DNA from 4 places in the Rossellomorea sp. NPDC077527 genome. Region 4 is predicted to be linked to each of the others. Evidence: riboswitches for the same ligand, from Rfam matches in the RefSeq annotation. Region 4 holds a riboswitch; each other region holds the start of a gene.
The links. A riboswitch is a leader RNA that binds a small molecule or an ion and turns the genes downstream of it on or off. The one in region 4 is predicted to bind cobalamin.
Positions count from the first base shown of each region.

Region 1: another riboswitch for cobalamin. It lies ahead of metE (5-methyltetrahydropteroyltriglutamate--homocysteine S-methyltransferase); the one in region 4 lies ahead of ACIGG7_RS16075 (ABC transporter substrate-binding protein).
Region 2: another riboswitch for cobalamin. It lies ahead of ACIGG7_RS12080 (ribonucleoside-diphosphate reductase subunit alpha); the one in region 4 lies ahead of ACIGG7_RS16075 (ABC transporter substrate-binding protein).
Region 3: another riboswitch for cobalamin. It lies ahead of ACIGG7_RS04750 (acyl-CoA thioesterase); the one in region 4 lies ahead of ACIGG7_RS16075 (ABC transporter substrate-binding protein).

Region 1 covers NZ_JBITVL010000002.1:896,399-900,815, reverse strand. The annotation lists gene thiC (phosphomethylpyrimidine synthase ThiC) at 1-1,201, shown strand, start outside; gene ACIGG7_RS09735 (hypothetical protein) at 1,179-1,376, shown strand; SAM riboswitch class I at 1,472-1,580, shown strand; cobalamin riboswitch at 1,649-1,833, shown strand; gene metE (5-methyltetrahydropteroyltriglutamate--homocysteine S-methyltransferase) at 1,991-4,264, shown strand; gene ACIGG7_RS09725 (hypothetical protein) at 4,307-4,417, shown strand, end outside.
Region 2 covers NZ_JBITVL010000003.1:432,793-437,209, forward strand. The annotation lists gene ACIGG7_RS12080 (ribonucleoside-diphosphate reductase subunit alpha) at 1-1,618, opposite strand, end outside; cobalamin riboswitch at 1,760-1,940, opposite strand; gene ACIGG7_RS12085 (VOC family protein) at 2,094-2,504, opposite strand; gene ACIGG7_RS12090 (SurA N-terminal domain-containing protein) at 3,033-3,803, shown strand; gene ACIGG7_RS12095 (hypothetical protein) at 3,922-4,080, shown strand; gene gndA (NADP-dependent phosphogluconate dehydrogenase) at 4,119-4,417, opposite strand, start outside.
Region 3 covers NZ_JBITVL010000001.1:931,234-935,650, reverse strand. The annotation lists gene ACIGG7_RS04770 (flotillin family protein) at 1-803, opposite strand, end outside; gene ACIGG7_RS04765 (DUF1761 domain-containing protein) at 987-1,355, opposite strand; gene ACIGG7_RS04760 (AraC family transcriptional regulator) at 1,369-2,301, opposite strand; gene ACIGG7_RS04755 (zinc ribbon domain-containing protein) at 2,334-2,588, opposite strand; cobalamin riboswitch at 2,670-2,859, shown strand; gene ACIGG7_RS04750 (acyl-CoA thioesterase) at 3,012-3,485, shown strand; gene ACIGG7_RS04745 (hypothetical protein) at 3,517-3,771, opposite strand; gene ACIGG7_RS04740 (hypothetical protein) at 3,783-4,417, opposite strand, start outside.
Region 4 covers NZ_JBITVL010000004.1:322,764-327,180, reverse strand. The annotation lists gene ACIGG7_RS16090 (phytoene desaturase family protein) at 1-1,373, shown strand, start outside; gene ACIGG7_RS16085 (hypothetical protein) at 1,419-1,577, opposite strand; gene msrA (peptide-methionine (S)-S-oxide reductase MsrA) at 1,633-2,166, opposite strand; cobalamin riboswitch at 2,389-2,587, shown strand; gene ACIGG7_RS16075 (ABC transporter substrate-binding protein) at 2,707-3,672, shown strand; gene ACIGG7_RS16070 (FecCD family ABC transporter permease) at 3,635-4,417, shown strand, end outside.

The DNA.
Region 1 (4,417 bases), on a different contig from region 4:
TCATGTGAAAATCAATGCCAATATCGGGAATTCCGCTGTATCATCCTCGATTGAAGAAGAAGTGGAGAAGATGACATGGGCGACCAGGTGGGGTGCAGATACGATCATGGACTTATCGACAGGGAAAGATATTCATACGACACGGGAGTGGGTCATTCGGAACTCCCCTGTTCCTGTAGGTACTGTACCAATCTATCAAGCTCTGGAAAAGGTAAACGGGATAGCAGAGGATCTATCATGGGAAGTGTACCGGGATACGCTCATCGAACAGGCAGAGCAGGGGGTTGATTATTTTACCATCCATGCGGGAGTGTTGTTGAGGTATATTCACCTCACCGTTGAACGTACGACGGGGATTGTGTCACGGGGAGGTTCGATCATGGCACAGTGGTGCCTGGCTCATCATAAGGAGAACTTTCTTTATACCCATTTTGAAGATATTTGTGAAATCGCAAAGGCTTATGATATTTCGATTTCACTAGGGGATGGATTAAGGCCGGGATCAATCGCGGATGCGAATGATGAAGCACAATTTGCTGAGCTTGAAACATTGGGAGAGTTAACACAAATCGCTTGGGAGCATGATGTACAGGTGATGATTGAAGGGCCAGGTCATGTGCCGATGCACATGATCAAAGAAAACGTGGATAAGCAAATGGAGATCTGTCATGAAGCCCCTTTCTATACATTGGGACCATTAACGACCGATATTGCACCGGGGTACGATCATATTACTTCTGCCATTGGAGCAGCGATGATCGGCTGGTTCGGTACCGCGATGCTGTGTTATGTGACACCGAAAGAACATCTGGGGCTGCCGAATAAAGACGATGTTCGGGAAGGTGTAATTGCGTACAAAATTGCCGCTCATGCGGCTGATTTAGCGAAGGGGCATCCAGGGGCACAAATAAGGGACAACGCCCTTTCCAAAGCACGATTCGAATTTAGATGGAATGATCAATTCAATCTCTCCCTGGACCCTGAACGGGCAAGGGAGTATCATGATGAAACCCTCCCTGCCGAAGGGGCAAAAACCGCCCATTTCTGTTCCATGTGCGGACCGAAGTTTTGTTCTATGAAAATCTCCCATGATATCAGGGGAATGAAAGACGGCGCTCTAGAGTCGCAGACTGAGAGGGAAAAAGGGTTGAAAGAAAAGGCGAAGGAGTTCGTTGAAAATGGATCAAACCTCTACCGATAATCAAGGCTCTCATATCCTCATGCTGAAGAAAGAAATGTTGATTCTGCATGAGAGGATCATGGAGCTTGAGAAAGAAGTGAAGGGAATTCAGGCAAAGTGCAGGCATGTCTTCTATGAAACGCCAGCCGCCAGGAACTGCATCAAATGTCACTATGCAGAAAGTACGTACTATTAGGAAAGCATACAAGGGTGAGAATTTCTTTTGACAGCCGATCGTTCCCGTGCTACGATAAATGTTAATTTCCGAATAGTAAAAATATAAGCGTATAACTCTTATGTAGAGAGGTGGAGGGACTGGCCCTGTGAAACCCGGCAACCGTTCGATTTTTGTTGAAAAGGTGCTAATTCCTGCAAAGCCTCAGGCTTTGGAAAATAAGAGGGGATTCCACTAAATATGAAGCCCTCTCTTTCTTTGATTGAGAGGGCTTTTCTAGTATAAGGACAATTAAATAGACAAATGCAATAGGTGCTGAGTTTTACTCAGCTAAGAGGGAAGACCGGTGAAAATCCGGCGCGGTCCCGCCACTGTAATGGGGAGCAACTTATCACACTACCACTATTTCATATGAAATGGGAAGGGGTAAGAAGCGACGATCCTGAGTCAGGAGACCTGCCTGTTGTATGCACTTATGCTCTACGTGGATATAGAGAGGGGTGAGGAATGCGTGTTGAGAAAACCGGTTGGTCTCGACTCTAGTTAAGTATGCGTATGAATCTCTCTTTCATTTGGAAGAGAGATTTTTTTGTTGGGACAGGATAATCATTTTAAACAGATGGGAAGTGTGATGATTGAGTAAGGTTATGAGTTCGAACTTAGGGTATCCAAGAATAGGGGAAAATCGTGAATGGAAAAAGGTATTGGAACAATATTGGTCCCATAAGGTGGACGCAGAATCGTTCGAGAAACAAATGGAGAACATTCGTCTCGAGCATGTGAAGAAACAGAGGGATCAGGGAGTGGATTTGATCCCGCTTGGAGACTTCTCGTTGTATGATCATGTACTGGATACTGCGGTGATGTTCGGAGTCGTTCCCGAAAGGTTTGACTATCAAGGTGGGAAAGTATCTCTGGATACGTATTTTGATATTGCAAGGGGGACGAAGGATTCCCCAGCATCAGAAATGACGAAATGGTTTAACACCAACTATCATTATATCGTCCCGGAATTTTCCGGATCTGCACCTGAGCTGGTGGAAAATCGACCGTTGGCTTTTTACCGGGAAGCGAAAGAAAAGCTTGGTATCAAGGGGAAGCCTGTGATCATTGGACCATTCACATTTGTGAAATTGTCTAAAGGGTATGATGAAAAAGATGAAAGCGCACTTGTGGAAAAATTGGTCCCTCTATACGCTCAAGTCTTAAAGGAATTACAGGATGAGGGAGTAGAATGGGTGCAGATGGACGAGCCGATTCTATGCACCTCGATCTCCAAACAAAAGGTAGAACGCTTTAAAGAAATCTATGGAACATTAAAGCAAGCAGCTCCCCATGTGAAGGTGATCCTTCAAACCTATTTTGATCGCTTGGACCACTATAAAGAGGTGACGTCCATACCTGTGGACGGGATCGGAATGGATTTTATTCATGACCGGGGAGAGAATTGGGAGGCACTGCGGAAGAACGGGTTTCCTGAAGATAAAATTCTCGCTGCCGGGGTGGTGGACGGCCGGAATATTTGGAGAAGGAATCTTGTTGACGCCCATTCATTTGTATCTTCATTGGCCGATTATGTAGCGAAGGACCGGTTAATCATTCAGCCGGCATCCAGCTTGCTCCACGTACCGGTAACTGTGAGGCAGGAAGATGCGTTAGATAAAGTTCTTAAAAAGGGAATGTCATTTGCTGATGAAAAATTGAAGGAAGTGGCTCTCCTTGCGAAAGCGCTAGGAGAAGGAGTGGGGACTGTTGAGAAAGAGTTAGAAGAAAGTGTGAATTCCATTGCTGCCCTTCATGAATCAGCTGGCAGCACCAGAGATGTACTTGAAGAAGGTTCATCGAATGTCAGGAGGATCTCCCCTTATTCCATTCGTAGAAAAGTACAACCCAAACTCCCCCTTCTTCCTACTACTACGATTGGGAGCTTTCCTCAGACCAGTGAAGTAAGAAGACAAAGAATGAAGTGGCGCAAGGGTGAGATTGGGGATGACGTCTATCGGCAATTCATACGCGGAGAAATCAAGCGGTGGATCGATATTCAGGAGGAAGTCGGATTGGATGTGTTGGTCCATGGTGAGTTTGAACGGACAGATATGGTAGAGTTTTTCGGTGGGAAATTGGATGGCTTCCAGTTCACCACTTTCGGGTGGGTCCAGTCCTATGGATCGCGTTGTGTGAAGCCACCCATCATATATAGAGATGTGAACTTTATAAAACCGATGACAGTGGATGAAACGGTCTATGCCCAGTCGTTAACCGACAAGCCCGTCAAAGGGATGTTAACGGGGCCGATCACCATTCTGAACTGGTCGTTCGTAAGGGAAGACCTATCACGCTACACAGTGGCAAACCAAATTGCCCGATCTCTGCGCAAAGAAATTGAATCACTTGAAGAACAGGGGATACGGATGATCCAGGTGGACGAACCGGCACTCAGAGAGGGATTACCTTTGAAGAAGGAACGTTGGGATGAATATTTACAGGCTGCTGTCCATTCATTTAAGTTAGCTACTTCTTCTGTACAAAATGAAACCCAAATTCATACGCATATGTGTTATTCCGACTTTGAAGACATCATGGAAGCAATCAGCGATCTTGATGCCGATGTCATCTCAATCGAGACGTCGAGGAGCCATGGTGAATTAATCAACATATTTGAAGAATGCACCTACGACAAAGGGATAGGATTGGGTGTTTATGATATACACAGTCCCCGTATACCCGAGTGTGAGGAAATCATCACGCATATTAAGCGTTCTTTAAAGGTGTTAGATCCAACACAATTTTGGATCAATCCTGATTGCGGCTTGAAAACGCGGGGGATTGCAGAAACCATTTCATCGCTTAAAGTGATGGTGGAAGCAGCGGAACATGTTCGGTCAGAACTTCTCGTGAAGAATGAATAAGAACATGCGTCATAGAATGGAACATCATGAAAGGAGCCAAATATGTCCTACGTAGCCATCGGAAGAATCATACAGGTATACAATGAGCGATATCCTCATCATACATTCCTATATATGATCAGTGATAAGGGAGAAGATGAGTTAGAGAAGGGG
Region 2 (4,417 bases), on a different contig from region 4:
AGCCCTTTAACGCGAGGAGGTGATGCCATCCGAATGTTCCCAACCCGATTCCCCTGTATCGCTGATTGGTTATCTGGGCCTGCAGGACTGGAAGTTCATTTAAATCGATCACATTATCCAGCATTCTTACTCCGATCGATACAACCCGTTCCAGCTCATCATCCATCAACGTCTTGGCTAAGGAAATAGAGGCAAGATTGCAGACAACATAATCCCCCGGTGACTTATAGGTGACAATTTTACCATCTTGAATCACTTCTTCTTCCATTACGGTCGCACTCATATTCTGGGCGATTTCCGTACACAGATTACTGCAATAAATCATTCCTTTATGAGAATTTGCATTCAGACGATTCACTGTATCCCGATAAAACATATATGGCGTTCCGGTTTCGAGCTGGGAAATCATAATCCGTTTAAAAATTTCAATGGCCGGCACCACTTCCCGCGAAAGTGACGTATGAGCTATACACTCCTGGTACTTCTCACGAAAAGATCCTTCTCCTTCTCTTTCGTCATAGTAATCCTCTAGGGAGTACCCCATGACTGTCTTCACTTCATGCGGGTCAAATAAATACCAGTCCCCTCTACTCTCAACTTGTTCCATAAACAAATCTGGTATAGAAACTCCTGTAAACAGGTCATGAGTCCTTTGCCTTTCATCCCCATTGTTTAACCGTGTATCAAGGAATGGAAAAATATCTTTATGCCATATATCCAGATAGACGGCAATCGCTCCTTGACGCTGCCCCAATTGATCGACGGAAACCGCTGTATTATTAAGCTGCTTCATCCAGGGAATAACGCCAGAGCTTACTCCTTTAAATCCTTTTATATCGCTGCCTCGGCTTCTTACTTTCCCTAGATAAATCCCAAGACCTCCCCCATTTTTACTCAAGGTAGAAACGTCTGTATTGCTGTCATAAATGCTTCTTAAATCATCTTCCACTGTATCGATGAAGCAACTGGATAGCTGGCCATGGCTCTTTCCAGCATTCGCAAAGGTTGGGGTTGCCACCGTCATATAAAGATTGGAGAGAGCCCAATAAGATTCTTCTATCAATCTGATCCTTTTTTCTTTTGGTTCATTCATCATGAGGGTCATGCTAATAATCATGAACCTCTCTTGAGGCAACTCAAGAACCATTCCGTCATGGGACTTGGTTAAGTATCTCTCGGTCAGAGTGACAATTCCTATGTAAGTAAAAAGAGAATCCCTTGTATCATCCAAGATCGAACCCAAATAGTCCAATTCCTCTTTGCTGTAAGAATCAAGCAGAGTCTTGGAATATAATTGTTTTGCGGTCAAATCTTTAACCAAATGATAGAATGATCCGTATAGTTCCCCTCCCCTTGATAAAGCAAGTTTCTCATATAAACTCTTGATATATAATGCTGCCGCCACGTAAGTCCAATCCGGCTCATGAGCCGTTATACGCTCAACTGCTGTCAAAATCATGAAATGATAGAGTCTTTCTTTGGTGAAGTCCGTCTGTTGATTTGCATATATTAAAATCTTTTCATTAAATTCCTTGAAATAAAGATCAGGAAACCGATTCTGCAGACTGTCCAATATCACTTCTACTTCTTTTTGTTGTTCATTTAACGTGATTGACATGAAAATTCCTCCCATTTTATAAAGTGGGGAAGGAGTAAAAAAAGCCCATCCTTCAAAAAGGATGGGCTTTAAATAGACGGAGATAGTAATAGACTTCTGCTATTTCAATCCTCGCTTTATCCTCCCAATTCCCGAAGAAGATAACACGTGATAAATACGGCAGGTCTCCTGGCTTGTGCTTCACTCTACTTTAAGGCCTTCCCATCTATTTGACAGTGGCAGTTTCCTTATTTCGTCGGCACATACAGTTGCGGGGACAGCTCCGGTCTCTCACCGGATTCCCTTTTAAGTCTTATTAGACACCTTATTCACAGGTTATAATCAATATATAGTTATCGAAATACAAAAGAACACAAAATGTTGTGTTATTCATTATCATATACGATTTAAAAATGAAAAACAAGAGGAATCTATTAAACATTTATTAGTATCACCCGTCAACGATACGGGAGTCAAGCATGAACGTTAACCTTATTTACACTTTAAAAGCTTTTTTGAACTTGGGACTCAATTCACTCCACACGTCAAATAAGTTTCCATCAGGGTCACTGAAAACGAAATTAAGTCCATTATGGCCTCTATCTTCAATCTCCCCTGTCACTACTCCCTGATGAAGCAAATGATCTCTCATTTCGTTCAAATCACTGATTCCATCCACTTCAAACGTTAAAGAAAAACGCTTATTTTGATACCTATCCTGAAAATTACTGCTTTCCCCCTCTAACGAACCGACCAAAAAGATGCTCTGATGAGCAAGATCTACGATCGCTTTATCCTCATCCTCGTAGTTCAGTTTTGCGTTTAACTTTTCCTGGTACCAGATACTTGCCTTCTGAACATCGCTCACTGGTATGTATGTCGTCCCCACTCTTACTAGTTGCTTCATAAACTCTCTCCTTTTATTTTACTTACACTTTTATCCTTTCTACAAAAGGAAGAAAATCCCTTCCCTTTGAATTATGCTTATAATTATTATTTTCCACGAAAAGAGCAGAAGGAGATGCGATTAAGACCTCAAATGAACACTGTTCCCCCCTCACCTTCCTATCTGTTGGTTGAGATAATACCCCGTTCTCTCTATAATTCAAATGGAAGGTTGTTTGACAGTATTCTTTGGTCCCCAATATTTTTTACAGGTTGTTTAAATGGAGGAATCTCGATTTAAACAACCTCTTTTTTTCATGCTAACATGTAATAATCTTTTAATGTCATCATTTTATATGGAGGTGGTTTCTTTTTTGTAATCGGATACATAACAGTCCCTCTAAGGGGTTAAGCTAGTTTCCCTGTGTTTCATCGTTATTACAATCAATACGTTTTAGCCTAAATACTTTCTTTTTATGGGTTTTTCATTTAAAATGCGCATTAAGTGATTTTTTTGGAAATCACACCTTAGTTCTGAAAGGAGTCTATTATGAAGAAACTATTAACGACTTTACTATTAGCATTATTAACAATTGGATTAGCCGCTTGCGGTTCGGACGAGGAGAGCCAAAAAGCTGACGATAAAGCGAAGACAGAAGCAACCGACAAAAAGGCTCAAGAAGAGCAAGCCAAGAAAATGGAAGAAATGCAAAAGAAAATGGATGAACAAAAGGTTGAAAAAGATAAGGTCGTAGCGATTGTCAACGACGAAAAAATCAAAGGTGAAGATTTCAACAACGTATTGAGTCAATCCCAAATGCAGTATCAACAAATGGGACAGGATCCGACAAGTAAAGATGCTGTTAAGAAGATTAAAGACCAGACCATCGACAGCCTGATCGGACAAACCCTTCTCATGCAACAGGCCGAAGAAAAGGGCTATAAAGCGACGGATGATGAAATTAATAAACAGCTTGAAGAAGTGAAAAAGCAGTACAAAGATGACAAGCAATTCGAAGAAGCCATGAAAAAAGCCGGATTTACAATGGACGAGCTGAAAACTCAAATTGCTGAAAATATTAAATATACAACCTATGTTGATAAAGAAATCAAGGTCGATGAAGTAACTGAAGATGAAATGAAGAAGTTTTATGATCAATATGCAAGCCAACAAGGTAAGGAACAAGCAAAAGATGCACCGAAATTTGAAGATGTAAAACCACAGATCAAGACTCAGCTTGAACAACAGAAAAAGCAAGAAAAACTAGTTCAACATGTGGAAGATTTAAAGAAAAATGCTAAAATTGATGTGAAAATTTAATCAATCAGAAAGCCGCCTGCATAAGGCGGTTTTCTTTTTTTAAACACCTAGTATGGTGGTTTCCTCCTCTGCAACGAGGGTATGGTATAAGAACCGATTTTAAGGAGGATAAGCCATTATGATGAAGAAAATACATCGTAACCCTGAGAACGCAGCTCAAGAAGAAAGCATTCTTGATCAGCACGAAAGTGAGCAAAACGTCGATCCTATTCCAATCGACGAGTTAAAAAAAGATCAGCGTGACGAAAAGAAAAAACACGATACGAAAGATGAATGAAAAAAGTCCTGTGGATCTCCACAGGACTTTTTATTACTTTATTTAGACAACCAATCTGTATGGAATGTTCCTTCTTTATCTATGCGCTGATACGTATGGGCTCCGAAATAATCCCTCTGGGCTTGTAGCAGGTTTGCAGGAAGTGACTCAGAACGATAGCTATCATAATAAGCCAATGCACTGGCAAGGCCAGGTACAGGAATACCTAATTTAATGGCTGTGGCCACTACTTCACGTGCTTCATCCTGATAATTTTCAACAATTTCCTTAAAGTATGGATCAAGAAGCAGATTCGTTAAACCCGGTTCACGGTCATAGGCGTTCTTGATTTCTTCAA
Region 3 (4,417 bases), on a different contig from region 4:
ATGTCTTTTTCTTTCTTGGATTGAGCAATTGTAATTTGACGCTTGTACTCTTCTTCCTTCGCTTCCTGGTCGGTCTGGGCACGGTGAATCCGTGTTTCACGCTCTGTGTTTGCTTCTGCGATTTCCGCTTGCTTTCGAACCTCTGCGATACGTGGACGACCGAGGTTTTTCAAGTAGCCGTTTTCTTCATCGGCATCACGGATATCTGTCAATCCGAGAGACGTGATTTTAAAGCCCATCAAATCAAGCTGTTTCTGTGCGATTTCTGACACATCGGCATTGAATTTCTCTCGGTTGCTGTTAATGTCCTCAACGGTCATTTTAGATAAAATGGCACGAAGATTACTTCCAAGCACTTCGATGATTTCATCTTCAATTTCCTTTTGATCCTTCCCAAGGAACTGCTCGGCATAGTTGGCAATTCCGTTCAAGGTGTCTGCAACCTTTACCATGGCCACTGCATCGGCCACAATAGGAACTCCTCCGTTTGTGTATACACGTGGAGTCGATAGTTTCAATTGGAAAGATGTTAGATTAACAGGCGTGGATGTTTGGAAACGTCTTAATCTGTATCCTCCACCACGGATGATCTTCATGGAACGGCCTTCCTGGTCGGTAAATATATTCGATTCCTTTTCAGGATCCCCCAGTTTCGGTCCGGTAATGATCAGTGCCTGATTGGATCTTGCGGTACGATAACGGAACCTCATCCAGAAATAATATGCGATCCCTACAATTGCCGCAATGACCAGTACAGGAATCAAGAAAACGAAAAATCCGATAACACTCAATGATCCTAGCATTCTGACAACCCCTCTCGACATTTTGTTTAAACCAGCATGCTGTCTGATTTAATTTTTAAATAAAAGTGCTAGCTACACTACTATATACGGAGCCCACCCTTAAAAAGTTTCAATTTTTTAGGCGAATATCCTATTTTTATATTTTTATATAAAAATAACCTGAACTTAAAAAAGTTCAGGTTACTACCATAACCACCCATGCAATGCGCCAAGCAAAGTAAAAACGATGAGATGATCTCCGACAGCAATTAGAAACATCCTTTTCGTCATGAGTCCAAATAGGGCATTTTTCAAATAGACGATGGAAATCAACATTCCAACGATTCCTCCAATGAGCGCCCCGGAAGCTAAACCACTTGATCCCGTCCCTTGAACGAGAACTCCAATCAGGGCTGAACTGATGAACGCTACCAAAACAGCCACTACATATTTCACCGGTCCTGTGCCTTCCTGATCTTTCTTTCCAAGAAGGATCGAGTAATAAACTCCTCCGTAGATCATATACAACACGGCCCCTGCTAGAAACGCGGGCAAATTCAAACCTAGGGTCATCCTTATTCCTCCATTATTTGGGTTCAATGGCCAGAGCGATCGCCTTAATGCCACACCTTACATCGAGGGATCCTTCGATGCTCTCTACTTCAACAAGCTCAACCGGATTCCCGAGATACCTAAATCCGCTTTGGGGCAGCCAATAACTATAAAGTTCTGAGTAGCATTCAATCAGCATGCCTCTTTCCTCATAATCGACAGGCTCCGAAAACTCATATATTACATGCTTGCCTCCGGAAAAATGACCAAGTTCCTCACCAAGGGTACCTCGATCTTTAACGGCCAGACGGCATTCATACCTGTTTTTTTCAGGCGGGGTGATGTACGGGTTACTCTTAGGGACTCCGAATATCAGCGGGCTATCGTCCAACAGATCCCTAGCATTCCCCCAATGGTAAAGATCCTGCCAAGTTGCAGGAATGCCTTTGACGTAGGATCCTGTATGGTACCGGTTGATGGTGGAGCACTCTGGTAATTGTGCGACTTTCACATTGGAAAGATCCAGCCATTTAAACTCATTATAAGTCTCTCGATCTCTGGAAGCTTTCGGATTTGTGCTGGAAAGTTTAGATTTCTTGCTATACAGATATTCCCTTGGAAATCGTTCTAAATACGCACCTTCCCTCCAGCTTTTTGGATTGGTATTGAAATAGGCATTGAACGAATAGGTGAAATAAGATAAAGAAGAAAACCCACAATTCAAGGCAACTTCTGTTACTGGTACCCTTGGCTCATAAATCAGCATATGTGCGGCATTTTCCAAACGAAGCCTTTTCACATAGCCGGCTGGCGTCTCGCCGATGAACCCTTTGAACAATCGTTGGAAGTGAAAGGGTGAATAGGTAGAGACTTTGGCGAGCTGCTCTAAAGATAAATCCTCTGTAAGATGTTCATCTATGTATTGTATTACTCTATCAATCTGCGTCTGTTGATCACTATATGTCATGTCAATTCCTCACCTGTACCTTTTAAATCTCCCTACTTCCATCGCTCAAGCTTGTGCATATTCCTCACAAACATCCCTGATAAGAAAGAAGGAACGCCCATTTCAATGCATTTGTTTTTCACAAAGACCTTCATTTCGTCGAGCGTGATATCCTTTTGAGTAAATTCTCCTTGTTGGTAACAATGCTTGCAATACATGGCACTTTCCTCTGAATTTTTTTCCGTTCCTCGATCTTCTACTTTTTTCAGAGGCATACCACAACTTTGACATTTATTGAATTTCTTCATAGCACTCCATCTCCTTTTTACCATTTTACCATAGAGGATGCTCATTCACGGAAGGTGTATGGTAAAATAGAAACGTTCACAATTTAATTATTGCTCGTTGGTGAAAATGATCGTTGGTCATTTTCTTAAAAGGGAAGTTGGTGAAAATCCAACGCGGTCCCGCCACTGTAAGGCTGAGGTTTCATATGGATCCACTGTTTCACGTGAAATGGGAAGGAATATGGAATTGGAGACGCTGAGCCAGGAGACCTGCCAATTCGAGAAGAACACGAAAGTTCCTACGGGAGATAGGAGGGTGTTACGCGAATGAAACGTCTAACAGGGAATCAGAGGATCCCCGACGCTCACTCAGGGTAGCTGCATCTTCTTTTCACAAAGGAGATGTTTTTTGTTTCAACATTATACAATCAGGGAGATGAGAAAATGGAACAAGCTTATTCTGTGGAGCGTTCACGAACCGTACAAACCCGATTGGTATTGCCGCCGGATACCAATCACATGCAAACCATCTTTGGAGGGAAAGTCCTCTCTTATATCGATGAAATCGCGGCGTTATCGGCCATGAAGCACTCAAATTCCGTCGTTGTAACAGCATCGATCGACTCTGTGGATTTTTTATCATCCGCCACGGTGGGCGACGCTTTGAGCCTTGAGGGGTATGTTACATCGACAGGAAGAACATCCATGGAAGTATATGTGAAGGTGTACTCGACCAATCTGCTGACGAATGTCAGAACGTTAACGACGGAATCATTTCTGACAATGGTCGCTGTGGATGAGAATGGTAAGCCGAAACCGGTGCCAAAGGTCATCCCTCAGTCGGAAGAAGAGAAGAGACTTTTTAAGACGGCACCTCTTCGGAAAGAACATAGAAAAAACCGTGCATTGATATTATAAAAAAAACACTCAGATTATTTCTGAGTGTTTTCTATATAAAGTATGGAAAAAGGATGTATATCAGAACCGCAACGGTCATCACGCTAAAGCCTATTGTATAATAGCGACGGCGCTCCTTTATGTTGATGACCACATACATAATGTTGGTAGCGAGAAGGATGAGGGGGAACCATATAGGCTTGTAAGAGTCTGATTGAAATCCCGTATAGATCGAAACAAATCCCGCAAACACAAATAAAAGTACGGATACAATCAGAAAGGCCTTTCCGCCTTGTTTTTCCTTCATACAATCTCTCCTTACTGTTTCAAAGTAAATAGATCCGATGATACCGAGACAGCCTTCTCTCGACGCTCCTCCCCTGCCTTGTTCTTCACCTTGGTTCCTTCCCCTTCAATCAAAGATCTTCTAAGGGTCGCACTGATCGAGTTCACGCATAGGATCAAGATGGCGAATAAAGTCAGTGGGACGACGACAAGCATCGGACGCAGGAAGATCTGCTGAATGTTGATGGCGATCGTCGCTGCCCATTCGTTCGTTTCGGAAAAATATACAGGGATACTTTCCATGATGCCAAAGTTAGCGATCTTCAAGCCGCCAAGACACATATGGAGAATGCCGAGTTGAATAAGTAAAGCCAGAGTTTGGGACACCTGTTCTGAAAATAGCACTATCGAATGCCTTCTGAACTGTGGAAGCAGGTGCTGCTTAAAAAGATGGAATCTTCCTGCCCCCATCGTTCGTGACACCTGAATGAATTCGCTCTTCATAAAGAGTTTCATCTCTTCTCCTAAATAGATTCCGAGAGAGGGGATCGTCACAGCGGCAATCGCGATCACTTGAATGAAGAAGTAACGGTTGGAAGGAAGCACCCCGGAATGAAAAGCACCTTCTAAGGGAACCAGTAACGCAAACACAATAATGACGAGGGGGA
Region 4 (4,417 bases):
AAGGGAAAGGGTTTGTCTTCGATACAGGGCCTTCGATCCTGACAATGCCCTGGGTATTGGAAAAGGTTTTCGCTCATGCGAACCGTGACCTCAGTGATTACGTAGATATTGTAAGGGTGGAGCCAGGCTGGAGGACTTTCTTTGAAGATGGGAAGGTACTCGATGTTTCTTCGGATCTTCCTACCATGTTAGAAGAGCTAAAGAAGACCTCCATAGAGGATAGTCACAACTTTTTCAATTATTTAAGTTACTGCGGGAAAATGTATGAACTTACGATGAAAAGCTTTTATAAAAAAAGCATCAACGGTTTACAGGATCTGCGCACCATGCATCCTGTCAAAGAATTACTGCAAATGGATCCAATGAAATCCATGGATGCTGCAAACCGTAGATTCTTCAAAGATAAGCATTTACAACAGTTATTTAATTTTCTCATCATGTATGTGGGATCCTCCCCATATCATGCTCCGGCTATTATGTCGCAATTGACTCATGTGCAGTTAGGACTAGGGGTTCATTATGTAAAGGGAGGCATGTATAAAATTGCAGAGGCCATGGCAAAGGTGTTGGAGGAACTTGGTGTGGAAGTACGATTGAATTGTGAAGTGGAAGACATTCTTACTTCAGGAACCCGTGCCGATGGAGTAAGAACAAAGATTGGCGAAGAATTGATGGCTGACATCGTCGTATCAAACTTAGAGGCAATCCCGTGTTACAAATCCCTGTTGGCAGACTATCACGAATCTTCAAAGGAAGCCAATGACCTGGGGAAATATGCGCCAACCGTTTCGGGATTGGTATTGTTACTGGGAGTTGACCGTAAATACGATCATCTCGCCCATCATAATTTCTTTTTCAGTAAGGATCCTCAAAAAGAGTTCAGGCAGATTTTTGATGAGAAAAAGCTTGCGGACGATCCGACAGTATATATCGGCATTTCATCCAAAACCGACCCGACCCAGGCCCCGGAAGGGAAGGAAAACCTCTTTGTGTTGACACATGTTCCCCCTTTGAGAGAAGGGGAAGACTGGTCTCAGTATAAGGACTCTTATCGCATGAAAGTGCTTGAGAAATTGGAGAAAATGGGTGTTGCCAACTTGAGAGATCACATCGAATACGAATATACATTCACGCCGAATGACCTTCAGAGTCTTTATGGTGCAAATGGTGGATCGATCTATGGAACGGTTACTGATAGAAAACTTAATGGTGGATTCAAAATACCAAATAAGAGCAGAGTTCTCTCAAATATGTATTTTGTAGGAGGTTCAACCCACCCGGGAGGCGGCGTTCCCATGGTCACACTATCAGGTCAATTGACGGCAGAATTGATTCTGGAAGAGCAGATAAAAGTGAATCGATTTATTGGATGAAAAAGGGTGAGAGCTGAATTCCTTCAGCCCTCACCTATTTTCGTTTTACTTCCATTCAGAAGAATGGTCATCTACGGTATCCGAGTTGTTCACATTTTCTTCTTCCTCATCAGGATAGGGGTCAAAGAAATTGACGACTTTACCCGGGCCGGCGAATCCCACAACCTGCTCTTTATCGTTTTTGCTTTTGTCATTTTTTTTCATAAAAAAAACTCCTTTCTACCTTTTAGTTTGTCGAAAGGAGCTTGATCTCATGCCATTAATTGTTTTTCCAATGATCATCGATGAATTGGTCGCGGCCGGATTTTTCACGATCTTGTTTATACTCATCTGGATTCTTTTTATAGAACTTTTGATGATAGTCTTCAGCCGGATAAAAAATGGACGCAGGAAGGATTTTGGTGACAATCGGTTTCTTGAATCGTCCGCTTTCACCAATCGCTTTCTTAGTCTTTTCCGCTAATTGTTTTTGTTCTTCGTTGTGATAGAAGATAGCGGTACGATACTGGTCACCCCGGTCGTGAAATTGACCCCCTTCATCTGTCGGATCTATTTGGGGCCAATACAGCTCCAAAAGCCGTTCGTAAGGAAAAAGAGCAGGATTAAAGGTGATCTGAACCACTTCATAATGTCCGCTGTTTCCAGCTTTAATATCCTCATAAGATGGGTTCTCAAGATGACCGCCCGAATAACCGGATATCACATCGATAATTCCCGGCAGTTCATCAAACGGTTTTACCATGCACCAAAAGCACCCTCCTGCAAAGGTAGCGACTTCTCTGTTTTCACTCATATTGCAAACCTCCTGTACCATATATGCCCCATTAAAGCAGTGAAGCAATTGCATGAACAGATTTTACCACGAAAGAATCAAGGCGACAATGTATTTACTTAGCTGTCTATCCGAAATCATGTCACTCGTTTTTCGGGCTATTCCTGCAATTTTCAACAAATTCACCAAAATTCATTTCCTATCCAATGGATTTTGTGTATAATTCTTTTGAACGGAACAGTTACATATGTTACAAGATCAGGTGAAGCGGAGGTCATGATACTTCTTAGCTTCTTAATAGGGAAGTTGGTGAAATTCCAACGCGGTCCCGCCACTGTAAATGGTAGTGAGCTGTAAACATACCACTGTGTAAATATACATGGGAAGGTGTCAGCGAGCAATGACCATGAGCCAGGAGACCTGCCTGATTTTTTCACACCAAATCTACGCGGATAGAAAGGTGTAATATGCATGTTGAGACCCTATTTATGCATCTTACACAACATCTCTAGTCCACTGGAGATGTTTTTTTCTGTCCAATCCGAACAGGGGGAAAAGGAAATGAAACACACATTCAAAGCACTACTTTCATTATTATTAGCCATCGGGTTCCTAACAGCATGTGGAACGGATGATGGAGATCAATCAAATAAAAAGGATACAGCTGAAACCACACAAGATCAATCAGGGTATCCGTTATCTCTAAATGACGCATTGGATCATAAAGTTACACTGGAAGAACAACCTAAACATATCGTTTCATTGATTCCAAGCAATACTGAAATCTTATTTGAGCTTGGATTAAACGAAGAAATCGTCGGGGTCTCCGATTTTGACAATTATCCTGAAGAAGCAGCGGATAAAGAAAAGATCGGGGGAATGGAGTTTAACGTTGAGAAAATCGTCAGCTTGGACCCGGATCTAGTACTTGCCCATGAATCTACTGCCAAATCGGCAGAAGAAGGGTTAAGTCAATTGAAAGATGCAGGCATCAACGTATTCATTGTTCACGATGCAAAAAGCTTTGAAGAGGTATATAATACGATTCAAGATATTGGAACACTTGTCGGGAAGAAGGATCAGGCTGAGTCCATCGTTTCTGACATGAAATCGGATCTGAAAACCATTCAAGAAAAAGCGAAAGATATATCAGATAAGAAACGCGTGTATGTGGAAGTCTCACCTTCACCCGACATTTATTCGCCCGGTAAGGACACCTTCATCGATCAAATGCTGACGATGGTCAATGCTGAAAATGTTATGAACGATCAAGAAGGATGGGTTAAGGTAAATCAGGAAGCGGTCATCTCATCAAATCCTGACGTAATCATCACTACCTATGGTTATTACAGTGAAAATCCAAAAGAACAGGTAATGGGTAGAGACGGATGGAAATCAGTGAATGCTGTTAAGAATAGCGATGTTGAGGACGTCCATTCAGATTTAGTCACTCGTACGGGTCCAAGATTGGTTGAAGGAGTAGAGGAAATTGCAAAGTCGATCTATCCAGAGGTATTTGCAGAATAAAATAGGGGTAACGTACGGACTGGCTGGACTATTTTTAGTCATAGCTCTTCTGGCAGGTATTTCGATTGGAACGATTTCGATTCCACCAATGGATATTCTATATATCGTCGGTTCTAAATGGTTTGGATTTGACTTACCTGAAACGGTTGATCCCATGTTTACGAACATCGTGTATACCATCAGATTACCCAGGGTCTTATTAGCTCTATTGGTTGGAAGCTCCTTAGCTATCGCAGGAGCTTCTTTTCAAGGATTATTGCGAAATCCGTTGGCTGATCCTTATACATTGGGGGTTTCTTCAGGAGCATCGGTCGGTGCGGTCATCACATTATTTTTTCACTGGAGTATTCCGTTCATTGGGAAGTTTACGCTTCCCTTTTTCAGTATCATTTGTTCCATCATCACCGTATTTCTTGTATTGTGGTTTGCACAAAAAGTTGAGAGGACGATGAAGGTCGAAACCATCATCCTGACGGGAATCATTTTCAGCTCGTTTTTGGGATCTTTGATTTCCTTAATGATCGCACTTACAGGAGAAGAGCTGAGGCAGATCATCGGCTGGCTTCTTGGAAGCGTATCCATGAGGGGGTGGGATTACATTGCCATCATATTTCCTTTCTTCCTTTTAGGGGTAGTGTTGCTCCTTCTGAACAGCAAGGAATTGAACGGAATGAGTTTCGGGGAGGAACAAGCCCGTCATATCGGTATCTCGGTTCATAAAAGAAAGCTTCTCATATTAATTGCG